DNA from 3 places in the Listeria tempestatis genome. Region 1 is predicted to be linked to each of the others. Evidence: riboswitches for the same ligand, from Rfam matches in the RefSeq annotation. Region 1 holds a riboswitch; each other region holds the start of a gene.
The links. A riboswitch is a leader RNA that binds a small molecule or an ion and turns the genes downstream of it on or off. The one in region 1 is predicted to bind S-adenosylmethionine.
Positions count from the first base shown of each region.

Region 1 (4,540 bases):
GATAAAACAGAGGATGTGGATTATACTCTTATCCAAGAACTTATGGGACCATCTGCAGGTCTCATGAATGAAAACTACTCTAAATGGGAGCCGAATACTGAAAAATTAAATCGTGTTATAGCGAATTTGCAAGGCATGCGAGATAATTCTATTTTGCTTTTGCAATCTGTTGATTCAGAGTCAAATAATAGTTTGTATCGAGAGCTGAAAAACTATAGTAATGATATTATGCAACGAATGACGTTATTAAATGTAGTGTGTGAAACAGAAAGTTTTCATGGAGCTTATAAGGGAGGAGAGCCGGATATTAGAGTGACGAATCAAGAGGACGGATCTGTTGCGCTAGAATTCAAGGAATTTAGAAATATAGGTTCGCCTAGTGCGGCAGTATTTTCTAATTTTGCAGATTCATCTATAACTATATCTGGTACGCAGAATGGAAATATGATTGATATCTCGGTTCTTCAAGAATCAAGAGTTGGTTTTGCAAACCATTTTGGAGCGCCGTCGCTAGTGGATGCAACCACAGATTTTACCGTGGATCAAGCAAGTGGGCTAGCTATAGATGGACTCTCAGATGCAGCAGGAGCTGCACTTGAGAGGAGTGGAAAGATTGGTATGTCCAAACTTATTGGCTATGTCCCGTTTGTTGGAGATTTAGTTTCAGCAGGAATAGATTACTATACTGATGTACAAGAACACCAAGCCAACACAACCTTTATTGAAGGGCAATTATCAAATATAGAAAATGCGCAAATATATTCCAATTTTGATTGTGTTGCATCGATTGTTACGATGGATACAGCAGCTACACAAGGAAGTACGATTTATATTGAAGTTGGGCAAGAAACACACGAACGAGTAAGGAATGTTAACGAAACATGTGGAACTAATTTTACAGTAGCTGAAATTGTTCGAAATCCGCAAAAAGTAATTGATGAGGTTATAAAGTTACGGGATATCGGTTTGGGAGATGCTTTTGACGAAGCCATAGCTAAAAAATAGAAGGCGGAGAGGGATAGTATGAAAAAAACGAATAAAATGCTAGTCATCGGCGCTCTTTTTGTTTTGCTTGCAGGGGCAATTTGGTTATACATATTAAATGAAAGAAGTGAGCCTAAAGTGGAAGAAGCAGCAGTATTTACAAAGCAAGAGCTAAGTGCAGTTCAAGTAGATGTCTTGGTAAGTTACCTTTATATGTCTGCCAGTCCGAGTATCAATGCTGTGGATAGAACGATGACTAATAAATCCATGCAACTTGACCCGACTGAAGACACAAAGAAAGCAGTGACCGTGCTGAACTATTATTTGTTTGATGATTTATCAGAATACGATAAAAATGCGTTTGAAAAGGCGAAGGAATATGGTTTTGATAAAGAACATCGTTTGACGCTAGAGTGGGTAATGGCTCATAATAAAAAAACTTTTGATATTTTATATGGATTACAAGATAATGGCTCCATATTTTCTGACAAAGATGCTATTTTGAAAACCTATACCCGTATTATAGAAAAAGATAGTAACCCTAAATAATGGTAATCAAAAAGAGTTCGCCCGGGCGAACTCTTTTTGATTATTTAAAACTCGTAATCTCCGTAGCATCCAAGCGATAAGAAGGATAGCCAGCATCTTTTGCTTTCCCAATTGAGAGAATCATAATTGGTGTGTAGCGTTTTGTGTCCATGTCGAAAGCTTTAGCGACTTCTTCACGTTCAAATCCGCCGATTGGGTTAGTATCATAGCCATAAGCGCGAGCGACGAGCATGAATTGCATGGCAACTAGGCCACCATCAATGAGGGTAGTGCGTTCTAGTTCGCTTTCAGAAGCGCTTGCAAACATTGCGCTTAAAGCTGGAAGTTGCTTATCTTTGACTTCTTGCGGCATCAAACCTTTTGCGACCGCCGTACCGTAAATTTTTTCACCATTTAGAAACGCATTTTTATCCCCAAAAAGAATAATCATCGCAGAAGACGTGTCATTTTGCGTCGTGTTAAAGCGTACTAGAGGGCGAAGTTTTGCTTTTGCTTCTGCTGTGTCCGCAACGACAAAGCGCCAAGGCTGCATGTTGACAGAGCTCGGTGCGGTTGTCGCCTCGTTTATCATTTCGAGCATTTCCTCATGGGTAATCTTCACATTTTCGTCGTAAGCGCGAATCGAACGGCGATTCTTCATCAAGTCTTGAAAATCATTATTTTTGTACATCTATATGCCTCCAAAGTTCTAATTTTATCGAACTATTGTACTTTAGCACAGAATGTTTTTATCGGCAAATAAATCGTCCTATGATAAGATAGTTTTATGAAAACTTTATCTGAGGAAAAATTATTAATAATTTTACAAGCACTCGCTGATCCAATTCGCTTAAATATATTTCGTTGCCTACTAAAAAACGGGGAACGCTCCGTAAATTGCAGCGAATATCAAATCGCCAAATCCACCTTATCGCACCATATTAAAATTTTGAAAGATGCCGATTTAATTCAGCTACGAAAGGAAGGAACGACGCATATTTATTCGGTCAACGCGGAACTAATTGCTGGCGCACAATCGTTTTTTGATGTTTTAAAGTAGAGGAGACGAAAAATGAATTATTTAGCCGATTTAGAAGAAGCGTATGCGCTAGGCTGTTTTGATGCGCGAATTATTGCCATTTTAGACCGTATCATTTTAAGCGCTGACCTCTACCAAGACCAAGATGCCGTCTTAGAAGCCCAAACTTTACTGTTCGAAGCAGCGACTTGCCAACAATTGCGCGCCAAGCAATGGCAGGCGTATGAATGGCTACGCTCAGAATATCAAAATGGCAATTTAGAAATCGACCACGATGAATTGGTCAAACAATTAATTGAAAAACACCCGTAACTTTTCCACAAGGCGAAAAGTTACGGGTGTTTTTATCCACAAGTATAAAATAGGGTGCGTCAAGCAATTGGATAAGCATTTGTGGATAATGTGGATAACTATGTGTATAAGTAGGCTAGCGGAAGCGATAAAATCCTTCTCCAATTCGAAATTCCGTTTGACTAATAACATCTGATGTAGCATCAAACACAAGTGCATGTAAGCGATTAGCTGATCCTTTTGTAAAATGTACAGCAATATCACCAAAAAATAGCGAATTGTGGATAACCTGTAGATTAAAAAGCTCTGCCCAGTATTTTAGCGCAAATTTGGGGTTATCCACACGAATGCGGATTTCTTTAAGTGTATGAAAATTTTTCGATGGTACCGCCGCTTCTTTTTTCTGGATAAGTGGATAAGCTAGGCCGTTTAATGAGCCTGAAATAGCGTAAATTGGTCCAGTCTCTTCTGCCGCTGAGATGGGTATTAGTTCATGCCCTTTTTTAAAAAGGTGTTTGCGAAGGCCATCTAAATCATCAGTTTCCATAACAAGGTGCCCTAAAATTTGTTTGACGGGTAAATAAGTAAGGGCCTCTTTTCCTAGGAAAGTTTTGGATGCGGCTGTTTTTTCAGTAATACTTAAAAATTCGATATGAGGAGAACTAAAATCTGTGACGGCTGACCGGGTGCCGGGTAGGCTACGCTTTTTATTTGTGTACAATTTTAAACCAAAATGATGCAATTGTGTGCATACTGCTTCTAAATCGTGAACGAAATGAACGGCATGACTAACGGATAATGAATTCATTTTATTTGCTCCTTTCGACAAAAGAAAAACTCTCCTTTCAGAAAAAGAAGAGTGCATAAAACAAACTCTTCTCATCTGCCAAGCTTTACGCCTGCTGGATTTAGCACAGTGCCCGTAGGTCTGTTGCTGAGATATCACAGGGCCGAGTCCCTCCATCTCTCTTGATAAGAATTCCGAGTATTTTCATTTGGATTATAAACATTAAACCATTTTTTTTAGGAAAAATCAACTTTGAGTGTTTTCAAACTGTTCAATTTGGCTAAGGCGATTTGCGTGGCGTCCGCCTTCATAGTCCGTTTCTAACCAAAGTTTAACAATATCGAGTGCAAGTCCCGGGCCGGTAACACGGGCGCCTAGTGCGAGGACGTTGGAATCATTATGTTCTCGTGTAGCATGTGCCGTAAAGGTATCAGAAACGAGAGCGCAACGAATACCGTGTACCTTATTTGCAGCAATGCTCATACCAACGCCAGTGCCGCAAATTAAAATGCCGCGTTCTACGTCGCCGGAAGCAACTTTTTGGGCAACGGTAAATGCTAAGTTTGGATAGTCAACAGAATCGGGAGTTTCTGGTCCGAATTCTTCAAAATCAATTTTCTGTTCTTTTAAAAACGTAATGATGTTCTTTCGAAGTGTTATACCTCCGTGATCAGAAGCGATGGCAACTTTTGAGATTTTCATTTAGATTCCTCCTCAAGGTTATTATATTCATTATACACGTTAAAATTAATTTATAAAATGGAAGTTTTTAAAGTTGGAAATGGCTATGAATCATCCTAAAGAACTGGTAACAAAGGGTTTTAGATAGAATTTAATAAAGTATGAAATGTTCAATTAATTGTCACAAATACGATGAAAATTTGTGATATAATTATTTTGTGGGTTTATAT
Region 1 is NZ_CAUYTK010000009.1:92,628-97,167, reverse strand. It holds partial or broken gene R8923_RS11220 (hypothetical protein) at 1-1,005, shown strand, start outside; gene R8923_RS11215 (hypothetical protein) at 1,024-1,533, shown strand; gene R8923_RS11210 (nitroreductase family protein) at 1,574-2,203, opposite strand; gene R8923_RS11205 (ArsR/SmtB family transcription factor) at 2,300-2,572, shown strand; gene R8923_RS11200 (hypothetical protein) at 2,585-2,863, shown strand; gene R8923_RS11195 (VOC family protein) at 2,979-3,650, opposite strand; SAM riboswitch class I at 3,719-3,821, opposite strand; gene rpiB (ribose 5-phosphate isomerase B) at 3,876-4,331, opposite strand.

Region 2 (5,390 bases), on a different contig from region 1:
AAACAGGTCATGCAGAACCTGTTTTTTTAGTTGCCGTTTTCTTAGGGGTATTTGATTTTCTTTTAATGAGTGAAATAAGACTGATGATGAGGGCAATTACGTATTCACCAAAGCTTGCTAGAAATAGTGCGATGGCAATTTCAGTTTGCTTTAAGCCGCCGCCATAAAAGCTAATAAAGAATATGATACCACTGGCTACTAAACCGACAGTAGCTAAAAAGTATTTAAACCAGCGCCATTTCACAATGAACTCAAATAAAAGCAAAGCCGCAACAAAGCCTGCTAAAATAATTAAAGTTAGTGGAATTAATGTCATGTTTATTCTCCTTACCGTTAAATTCGAATATATTTTTCTGATTTTAACCATTCTATCATACCACAGGTTTAAAAATATGATAAGAGGAAAGAAAATGACTAGGAGGTTATCAAAATGAAAGCTATTATTTTTTATGATGGAAACTGCGAATTTTGCAAAGAAGTCAAACGAATAATGACGAAATTTGATAAAAATGAAGAGCTAGAATGGCGGGCACTACAAACGTATGAGGGTACCTATTTTTCACCAAGCGATTTATACGAACAATTACACGTTGTAAGTTGGGACGGTCATATTTATCGCGGCTTTTATGCTGTACGCAAAATCCTTACGTACTTATCTTACTGGAAATGGCTAGCATTAGCGTTATATTTCCCAGGAATTCCATTTTTTGGCAGGAAAATTTATCGTTTAGTTGCTCGAAAACGTGGTAAAATAATGTGTTGTATTAAAAAATATATATCACTTAAAGATGTAAAGTGTTTGAAAAAGGAAGCGTGAAGAGGTTGGAAATCCCATTTGGCTTGGCCTATAAAATCATTGAAAATATATATAAGAGCGAATCGAACATTCATGAGCTTATTAATGATCGTTCGAAATCTAGGAAGCAGACTTTGCCAAGTAAAACGGATTTTTTGTGGACAATTTATCACTTGGAAGAGGCCGGATATGTTTTTCGCTACCACAGCAACCAAGGTATTCGTTACGGTCGAACAGAAAAAGGCGATTTATTTTATGAAAAGTATCGGGATGTGCCGCCAAATGAGTGGCCTGAACTTTTAACAGAAAATTAGGCTTGCAACAGTATGGTGCGTATGTTATTCTAAAAAAGAACGAAATCAACTCTTATCCAGAGCGGTAGAGGGACTGGCCCTTTGAAGCCCAGCAACCTACACTTTTTGTTGTAAGGTGCTAACCTGAGCAGGAGAAATCCTGACCGATGAGAGCGAAGGTACGAACTTTCAAGCCTTTTCTCTATGCCTGTTATGTAGAGAATAGGGCTTTTTTTCTTGCCATACGCGGATGGAAGAGATTAAAAGGAGGAACTATCAAATGACAGAAAATCGTCATTTATTCACGTCAGAATCTGTTTCTGATGGGCATCCAGATAAAATTGCAGATCAAATTTCTGATGCGATTTTAGATGCTATTATTGCAAAAGATCCAGATGCACGTGTAGCCTGTGAAACGACTGTGACAACAGGTCTTGTCCTTGTAGCTGGTGAAATTACAACATCGGTTTATGTGGATATACCTAAAATTGTGCGAAAAACCATTAAAGAAATCGGCTATACACGTGCTAAATATGGTTTTGATGCAGAAACATGTGCCGTTTTAACAGCAATTGATGAACAATCGCCAGATATCGCACAAGGTGTGGATGAATCTTTAGAATCACGTAACGGCGAAAAAGAGAAGGATTTACTTGCAATCGGTGCGGGCGATCAAGGATTGATGTTCGGATTTGCGACAGATGAAACCGAGGATTTAATGCCTCTACCCATTCACTTAGCGCACGGACTATCGCGTAAAATCGCTGAACTTAGAAAATCAAAAGCATTAAAATATTTACGTCCCGATGCAAAAACTCAAGTAACCGTGGAATATGATGAAAATAATCAGCCCGTACGGATTGATACAGTCGTAATTTCTACACAGCACCACCCCGAAATTTCAAATGAAACAATAAGGGAGGATATGCTTGAAAAAGTAATTCATGCCGTTATTGATGAAAATTTGTTAGATGCGGAGACAAAGTATTTTATTAACCCTACTGGACGTTTTGTTATTGGTGGTCCTCAAGGAGATGCCGGACTAACCGGGCGGAAAATCATTGTGGATACTTACGGTGGGTATGCAAGACACGGCGGTGGTGCCTTCTCAGGGAAAGATCCAACTAAGGTTGATCGCTCTGGTGCCTATGCAGCACGCTATGTTGCTAAAAATATTGTAGCAGCAGGTCTTGCCAAAAAAGTAGAAGTGCAATTAGCCTATGCAATTGGTGTGGCACAACCAGTTTCCATTTCAATTGAAACATATGGTACAAGTAGTTATTCGGAAAAAGACTTAATTGATGCAGTGCGTGCGAATTTTGATTTGCGTCCAGCGGGTATCATTAAAATGCTTGATTTACAACGCCCGATTTACCGCCAGACAGCGGCATTTGGACATTTTGGACGTTCTGATTTAAACTTACCTTGGGAAGAAACAAATAAAGCAGCCGACTTAAAGGCCTTCTTAACCCAACTTGCAAGTAAACTATAATTTTGAAACGTTGCTTTCTTTTAGCAGCGTTTTTTTATAATTGAAACTGTGCAAATCATCGCGCTTTATGATATGATAGACGTTGTGTAAATGAGAAATTAAATGAAATTTAAAATAGAGGAGAATGTCAGAATGTGTGGATTTGTAGGATGCGTTCATGACCGCATTGCTGAAATTACTGGTGAAGAAAAACAAACATTTAAAGAAATGAATGATATGATTACTCATCGTGGACCTGATGATGAAGGGTACTATACAGATGAGCATGTTCAGTTTGGTTTTAGACGATTAAGTATTATTGATGTGGAAAACGGCCATCAACCGCTAACGTATGAAAATGAACGTTACTGGATTATCTTTAACGGGGAAGTTTACAATTATGTGGAACTTCGTGCGTCACTTAAAGCGGACGGATTAACTTTTGAAACCGAAAGTGATACAGAAGTCATCATTGCTACATATGCAAAATATAAAGAGAAGACGGCTGAAAAACTACGCGGAATGTTTGGTTTTGTCATTTGGGACAAAGTTGAAAATACCGTATATGGTGCGCGTGACCCATTTGGCATTAAACCGTTCTTTTATGCAGAAGAAGACGGGAAATTATATATGGGTTCTGAAAAAAAATCGATTTTACATGCGCTAAAAAGCAAAAAGTTAGATGAAGTTTCTTTGCAAAATTATATGACGTATCAATTTGTGCCAGAGCCTGACACACTTACGACAGAAGTAAAACGTCTATTACCCGGACATTATTTTACTAAAAAAATAGGGGGAGACATGCAGTTTACACAGTATTTCAAGCCAGAATTTGCTGCTGTTTCGAAGGCTGAGGATACATTTATTAAAGAAATTCGCGATGTTATGTATGATTCTGTTAAAATGCACATGCGTTCTGACGTACCAGTTGGTTCCTTTCTTTCTGGCGGAATTGATTCGTCAATTATCGCTGCTATTGCAAAAGAATATCATCCAGCAATTAAAACGTTCTCGGTCGGCTTTGAGCGAGATGGTTTTAGTGAAATTGATGTTGCAAAAGAAACAGCAGATAAACTTGGTGTAGAAAATATTAGTTATGTTATCACACCTCAAGAATATATGAACGAATTACCGAAAATCGTTTGGCACATGGATGATCCACTTGCTGATCCAGCAGCGATTCCGCTTTATTTCTTATCACGTGAGGCGCGTAAGCAAGTAACAGTAGCACTATCAGGCGAAGGAGCAGATGAACTTTTCGGTGGTTATAATATTTATAATGAACCCAATTCGCTTTCCATGTTCAACAAAATGCCTAGCGTTTTTAAATCCATGCTCGGAGGCGTTGCGAAAGTGATGCCAGAAGGAATGCGCGGAAAAAGTTTCTTAGAACGCGGTACAACACCAATGGAAGAGCGCTATATTGGAAATGCAAAGATGTTCACTGAAGCAGAAAAACGCATTTTACTGCCTGGCTATATGGAAGGATACGATTACACAAACATTACAAAGCCATTCTACGAGGAAACAAAGCACTACGGACCAGTTGAGCGGATGCAGTACATCGATATGCATACATGGCTACGTGGCGATATTTTGCTGAAAGCTGACCGCATGACGATGGCGAATTCACTTGAAGTACGAGTTCCTTTCCTTGATAAAGAAGTATTTAACGTTGCGAAACAAATTCCCGCATCGCTTAAGACGACAAACGGAACAACGAAATATATTTTACGTAAAGCGGCAGAAACTTTCGTACCCGACCACGTTTTAAATCGCCGTAAACTAGGGTTCCCAGTCCCAATTCGCCACTGGTTAAAAGCAGAAATGAATGAGTGGGTAAAAAACGTCATCCATGAATCAGAAACGGATCACCTTATTAATAAGGCGTATGTTTTACAACTTCTCGATGATCACTGCGCTGGTAAACACGATTACAGCCGCAAAATTTGGACAGTTGTGATCTTCATGATTTGGTATTCCATCTATATCGAAGAAAAATATGATTTTAATAAATAATCAAAAAGAGCGGAAATTAATTTTTCCGCTCTTTTTTTTCGATTGCCACAATAAATGGTGGGTGGTTTTGCTGGTTGATGAAACCGTATCTGAGAACATGAAAGTCCTTTTGCGACAAGGATTCAGCATAGTTTAGGACAGCTTGTTTTTCGGCTTTGCCTGCATCATGACCATGATAGATGACTAAGATGACAAGGCCACCAGGACGGAGCTTTGCGAGCGCCTGCTGGATGCTTAAAATCGTTGTTTCGCTGAGTGTCGTAATGGACTTATCACCACCTGGAAGGTAGCCAAGGTTGTAGATGGCCGCTTTAATTGGCAGGGGGACGCAATTTTCGATTTCCGCATGGCTTTTTTGGAGCAGCTTCACTTGCGCTAAGCAATTGGCTTCTTTCAGTCTCTCACTTGTATTTTGAATCGCATCATGTTGAATATCAAACGCGTATACCGTACCATTTGTGCCGACTAAATTAGCAAGAAATAGCGTGTCATGGCCGTTGCCACAAGTCGCATCAATCACTACATCACCAGGGAAAATGATTTTTTTCAGTAAACCATGACTAAAGGGGAGAATACCATCTAAATTCATGCCTTTACCCCCGAAAAAGATTTGCCCTGATAGCTATCACGAAAGACGAGCTCTCGGTCGATAGCGTTTAGCACCTCAAACTTATTCAAACTCCACATTGGACCAATTAAATCGCTAACACCGCCGTCACCCGTGATGCGGTGGATAACCATCTCTTTTGGTAAAAGCTCAAGTTGGTCACAAACGAGCTTCACATAGGCTTCTTGCGTCAAAAACTGGAGG
Region 2 is NZ_CAUYTK010000001.1:29,088-34,477, forward strand. It holds gene R8923_RS00240 (hypothetical protein) at 8-316, opposite strand; gene R8923_RS00245 (thiol-disulfide oxidoreductase DCC family protein) at 431-817, shown strand; gene R8923_RS00250 (DUF3116 family protein) at 823-1,110, shown strand; SAM riboswitch class I at 1,160-1,263, shown strand; gene metK (methionine adenosyltransferase) at 1,370-2,581, shown strand; gene asnB (asparagine synthase (glutamine-hydrolyzing)) at 2,714-4,579, shown strand; gene mnmM (tRNA 5-(aminomethyl)-2-thiouridylate-methyltransferase MnmM) at 4,596-5,168, opposite strand; gene mnmL (tRNA modification radical SAM protein MnmL/YtqA) at 5,165-5,390, opposite strand, start outside.
Region 2: linked by a shared signal. The riboswitch ahead of metK (methionine adenosyltransferase) and the one ahead of R8923_RS11195 (VOC family protein) in region 1 are both predicted to bind S-adenosylmethionine.

Region 3 (5,390 bases), on a different contig from region 1:
ATTCCGGTCCTCGGCACCATTTTTATATTGCGCCCATAGCTCAACTGGATAGAGTACCTGACTACGAATCAGGCGGTTGGAGGTTCGACTCCTTCTGGGCGCGCTTTATTTTACGGGAAGTAGCTCAGCTTGGTAGAGCACTTGGTTTGGGACCAAGGGGTCGCAGGTTCAAATCCTGTCTTCCCGACCAGTATGAAATTTATTATTTGGGGCCTTAGCTCAGCTGGGAGAGCGCCTGCTTTGCACGCAGGAGGTCAGCGGTTCGATCCCGCTAGGCTCCACCAAATTTTAAATCTATTCTTTACTAATATGGCGGCGTAGCTCAGCTGGCTAGAGCGTTCGGTTCATACCCGAGAGGTCGTGGGTTCGATTCCCTCCGCCGCTATCTTTAAAATTTGGACCTTTAGCTCAGTTGGTTAGAGCAGACGGCTCATAACCGTCCGGTCGCAGGTTCGAGTCCTGCAAGGTCCACTTAGCACTTTTTATGATTATATCGTGGAGGAATACCCAAGTCTGGCTGAAGGGATCGGTCTTGAAAACCGACAGGGGTGTAAAAGCTCGCGGGGGTTCGAATCCCTCTTCCTCCGTTTTTTATTTGTGACTAAGTGGACTATTTTTAATATTATTATCGCGGGGTGGAGCAGTCTGGTAGCTCGTCGGGCTCATAACCCGAAGGTCGCAGGTTCAAATCCTGTCCCCGCAATCGTGGTTCCGTGGTGTAGGGGTTAACATGCCTGCCTGTCACGCAGGAGATCGCGGGTTCAAATCCCGTCGGGACCGCCATTTGGCTTGGTAGCTCAGTTGGTAGAGCACTTGATTGAAGCTCAAGGTGTCGGCAGTTCGATTCTGTCCCAAGCCACTTTCTTGTATATGTGTAGTGTGCGGGTGTAGTTTAGTGGTAAAACCACAGCCTTCCAAGCTGTTGTCGGGAGTTCGATTCTCCTCACCCGCTTTTTAGGGCCTATAGCTCAGCTGGTTAGAGCGCACGCCTGATAAGCGTGAGGTCGATGGTTCGAGTCCATTTAGGCCCATTTTATTCCACAGTAGCTCAGTTGGTAGAGCAATCGGCTGTTAACCGATCGGTCGCAGGTTCGAGTCCTGCCTGTGGAGTTTATATTTTTACTGGAGAAGTACTCAAGTGGCTGAAGAGGCGCCCCTGCTAAGGGTGTAGGTCGTTTGCGCGGCGCGAGGGTTCAAATCCCTCCTTCTCCGCCAGTAAGGCCCGTTGGTCAAGCGGTTAAGACACCGCCCTTTCACGGCGGTAACACGGGTTCGAATCCCGTACGGGTCATCATTATGGGGTAAGAACAATGCGGAGGCATTGTTCTTATTTTATTTTAAAAATTTTTGGGGGCGGCTTGGATGCGAAATGGGCGGAAGTTTTGGGTTTTGACGGTGATTGTGGCTATTTCGGGGCTGTCACAAGGGCTTTTGTTGCCGCTAATTGCGATTATTTTTGAAGGTATGGGGATTAGTTCGGGAGTGAATGGACTTCATGCGACGGGAATTTATATTGGCGTTTTATTGGTGTCACCGTTTATTGAAGCACCGCTACATAAATTTGGCTTTAAGCCAATTATTATAGTTGGTGGGGGATTAGTTCTGGTGGCGCTATTTTTGTTTCCAATGTGGTTTAATTTGTATTTTTGGTTTTTATTGCGTCTTATTATTGGCGTGGGGGATCATATGTTGCATTTTTCATCGCAAACTTGGATTGGAGCTACAACAGAGGAAAGTAAACGTGGAAGGAATATGGCAATTTATGGCTTGTTTTTTTCACTTGGATTTGCAGTTGGTCCGCAGCTTGTAAATTTAATGGATGTGAGTCCTAACTTACCTTTCTATATTTCTGGCGTGCTAGTTCTCGTCGCATGGGGACTAATTTTTACGCTGAAAAATGAGTTTATTTCAGAAGAAACAGAAATTCGTAAACTTTCTTTTTTTGATAGTGTGAAACGTTTTTCGGATGTTATGAAAATTGCATGGGTGTCAATGATTCCACCATTTTTATGTGGTGTTTTGGAAACTGCCTTAAATGCGACTTTTCCAATTGTTGGGCTTAGATTTGGAATCGAAACGTATATGATTACGTTTATTATTTCTGCTTTCTCGGTGGGGACGATTTTATTTCAGGTTCCAATTGGGATTCTTAGTGACCGGTTGGGGCGCGGGCGCGTGTTGCCGATTTTGACGTTTTTAGGTGGTCTCGTTTTCTTTTTAGCAGCATTTGTTTCTAATGATTTGCTTTTTATTGTGATTTTCTTTGTGCTTGGGATACTTGTTGGTTCGCTTTATTCCCTAGGTCTTTCGTTTATGACGGATTTGACGCCGCTTGATCTTCTTCCTGCGGGGAATATTTTGGTTGGGATGTGCTTTAGTGCGGGGAGTATTTTGGGACCAACTGTAACGGGAGCTCTCATTAGCTTGGTTGGTCCGCAGAGCTTTTATTTTACGGTAGCAGGACTTCTTATTTTAGGGGGAATTTTATTATTTTCAAAAAAAAGATTGACAGTATAGATTCGTTTTTGGTATTATGATTTCAATACATTTGTTATGTAAATTAAATAGGAAACTCTTATAACGAGTGGTAGAGGGACTGGCCCGATGAAACCCGGCAACCTTTCAATTTTTTGAAAAGGTGCTAAATCCTGCAAAGCGTGATGCTTTGAAAGATAAGAGAGAACTAATTTTTCGTTTATTTTCGAATTATTTTAGCCTCTCTATCTAGGGAGGCTTTTTCGCGTCATAAATAAAGAGAGGATGAGGTAAATGGTAAAAGTACTTAGTTCAAATTTAGGGTATCCACGTCTTGGTGAGAAACGCGAATGGAAGAAATCGTTGGAAAATTTTTGGAATAACAAAATTTCAGAAGATACTCTTCTTTCTGAAACAAAAGCAATTCGATTTGCTGCTTTAAACAAACAGAAGGAAAAAGGGATTGACATTATACCAGTTAACGATTTTACGTTGTATGACCATGTACTTGATTTAAGCGTGGCGTTTGGCGTAATTCCCAAGCGGTTTGGGAACTTTACGAATGAGGTATCACTGCGTACATATTTTGATATTGCACGTGGAAACAAGACAGCAGTAGCTTCAGAGATGACGAAATGGTTTAACACAAATTACCACTACATTGTTCCAGAACTTCAAGATGTGGAGCCAAAACTCTTAGAAAATAAAGCGCTAAAAGCATATTTAGAAGCGAAAGAAGAGCTCGGGATTGATGGAAAGCCGGTCATCATAGGGCCGATTACTTATTTGTCGCTTGGAAAAGGTGCTGATAAAAATGATTTCAAGAGCTTAATTCAGAAGTTTTTGCCGCTTTATAAAACGATTATTGAAGAACTGGATGCGGCGGGCGCGAAATGGATTCAACTTGATGAACCTATTCTTGCAACGAGTTTAGAAAAAGAAGAAGTGGCGCTTTTTGATGAGGTGTATGCGGAATTACGGGCGGCGGCGCCACATGCAAAATTGATTTTGCAAACCTATTTTGAGAGTGTGGATGAATATGAGACGATTGTGAAGTTGCCGGTTGATGCGATTGGGCTTGATTTCGTGCATGATCACGGGGAAACGCTTGAAAAAATTCAAAAATTTGGTTTTCCAGATAATAAATATTTGGCGGCAGGAGTCATTGATGGGCGTAACGTTTGGCGGGCAGAAGTTCGGGAGAAACGCGCAGAGCTTGAAATTTTAACGCGGCTTGTGCAAAAAGACAAATTGATTGTGCAGCCATCCAGTTCATTGCTACATGTTCCAGTAACGAAAAAAAGTGAACCGAATTTGGATAAAGTGCTATACGGCGGACTTTCATTTGCGGATGAAAAATTAGAGGAAGTTGTACTTCTCGCAAAAGCTGTTTCAGACGGAGCGGAGGCGGTGACTTTTGAGCTTGAAAAAGCGGAACAAGCTGTTTTGGAGTTGAACCGCTCAGAGTACCGAAATAACAAGGAAGTTCAAACGGAGCTGGCAGAGCTCAGTACCATTTCTGCCGAACGAAAAAGTCCATTTGAAACGCGTATTAAAGCCCAACACGAATGGCTCAAGTTGCCGCTTTTACCAACGACAACAATTGGAAGTTTCCCGCAGTCGCCTGAAGTTCGAAAAAAACGTGCGGCATTTCTAAAGGGAGATATTACAAAAGCGGACTATGAAATTTATATTGAACAGGAAACAGAACGTTGGATTCGCATTCAAGAAGAGCTTGACTTAGACGTCCTTGTCCACGGCGAATTTGAACGGACGGATATGGTCGAATATTTTGGGCAAAAATTAGCAGGTTTTCAGGCGACAAAATTTGGCTGGGTACAGTCATACGGCTCGCGTGCGGTGCGTCCACCACTTATTTACGGAGATGTTGCATTTACGGAAACAATTACGGTGAAGGAGAGCAAATTTGCCCAGTCACTCACAAATCGCCCTGTGAAAGGAATGCTGACAGCGCCTGTAACTATCATTAATTGGAGCTTTGTGCGAAACGATATTCCAAAAAGCGATGTCTTTAACCAAGTAGGGCTTGCTCTTAGGAAGGAAGTTCTTGCATTAGAGGAAAACGGGATTCGCGTGATTCAGGTTGATGAGCCGGCGCTTCGCGAAGGGTTGCCGCTGAAGCGTTCGAGATGGGAGAAATATTTGAACGATGCGGTTTATGCGTTTAAACTTACGACTTCAGGTGTTGCGGACGAAACGCAAATTCATACGCATATGTGCTACTCGGATTTTGATGATATTATTGATGCGATTAGTGCGCTAGACGCTGATGTTATCTCGATTGAGACTTCACGTAGTCACGGGGAAATTATTTCCACGTTTGAAGCGTATCATTACGATAAAGAAATTGGGCTTGGTGTCTATGATATTCATAGTCCTCGTGTCCCAAGTACGTCAGAAATTAAAGCAAATATTGAACGCGCACTACGCGTGATTCCAGTTCAAAACTTTTGGATTAATCCAGACTGCGGGCTTAAAACGCGGAAGGAAGAAGAAACGGTGGCCGCACTTCGTGATATGGTTTCCGCAACAAAGGAAATTCGTGAGGCCTATACAATTTTAGAAAAATAGAAAGTGGGGGAAGCACGATGGGAAAATTAAGTAAGCAGACGATTTCAGCACAAATTGGCAATAAAAAATGTGAGAAAACGGGTGCAGTAAGTCCGCCGCTCTATTTCTCAACGGCTTACCGTCATATGGATATTGGGGTGGGAACTGGATATGATTACACGCGGACGGCGAATCCAACGCGCGATTGTTTACAGGAGGCACTAGCAGAACTTGAGGACGGGAAATATGGTTTTGCCACAAGTTCTGGTATGAGCGCTATTCAACTTGTTTTTAAGCGATTTAAAACAGGAGATCATATCATTAGTTTACAAGATTTATACGGC
Region 3 is NZ_CAUYTK010000001.1:781-6,170, forward strand. It holds tRNA gene R8923_RS00035 (tRNA-Leu) at 1-19, shown strand, start outside; tRNA gene R8923_RS00040 (tRNA-Arg) at 30-103, shown strand; tRNA gene R8923_RS00045 (tRNA-Pro) at 114-190, shown strand; tRNA gene R8923_RS00050 (tRNA-Ala) at 209-284, shown strand; tRNA gene R8923_RS00055 (tRNA-Met) at 312-385, shown strand; tRNA gene R8923_RS00060 (tRNA-Ile) at 398-471, shown strand; tRNA gene R8923_RS00065 (tRNA-Ser) at 498-587, shown strand; tRNA gene R8923_RS00070 (tRNA-Met) at 630-703, shown strand; tRNA gene R8923_RS00075 (tRNA-Asp) at 708-783, shown strand; tRNA gene R8923_RS00080 (tRNA-Phe) at 787-859, shown strand; tRNA gene R8923_RS00085 (tRNA-Gly) at 882-952, shown strand; tRNA gene R8923_RS00090 (tRNA-Ile) at 958-1,031, shown strand; tRNA gene R8923_RS00095 (tRNA-Asn) at 1,038-1,110, shown strand; tRNA gene R8923_RS00100 (tRNA-Ser) at 1,125-1,215, shown strand; tRNA gene R8923_RS00105 (tRNA-Glu) at 1,220-1,291, shown strand; gene R8923_RS00110 (MFS transporter) at 1,363-2,517, shown strand; SAM riboswitch class I at 2,573-2,679, shown strand; gene metE (5-methyltetrahydropteroyltriglutamate--homocysteine S-methyltransferase) at 2,770-5,067, shown strand; gene R8923_RS00120 (PLP-dependent transferase) at 5,085-5,390, shown strand, end outside.
Region 3: linked by a shared signal. The riboswitch ahead of metE (5-methyltetrahydropteroyltriglutamate--homocysteine S-methyltransferase) and the one ahead of R8923_RS11195 (VOC family protein) in region 1 are both predicted to bind S-adenosylmethionine.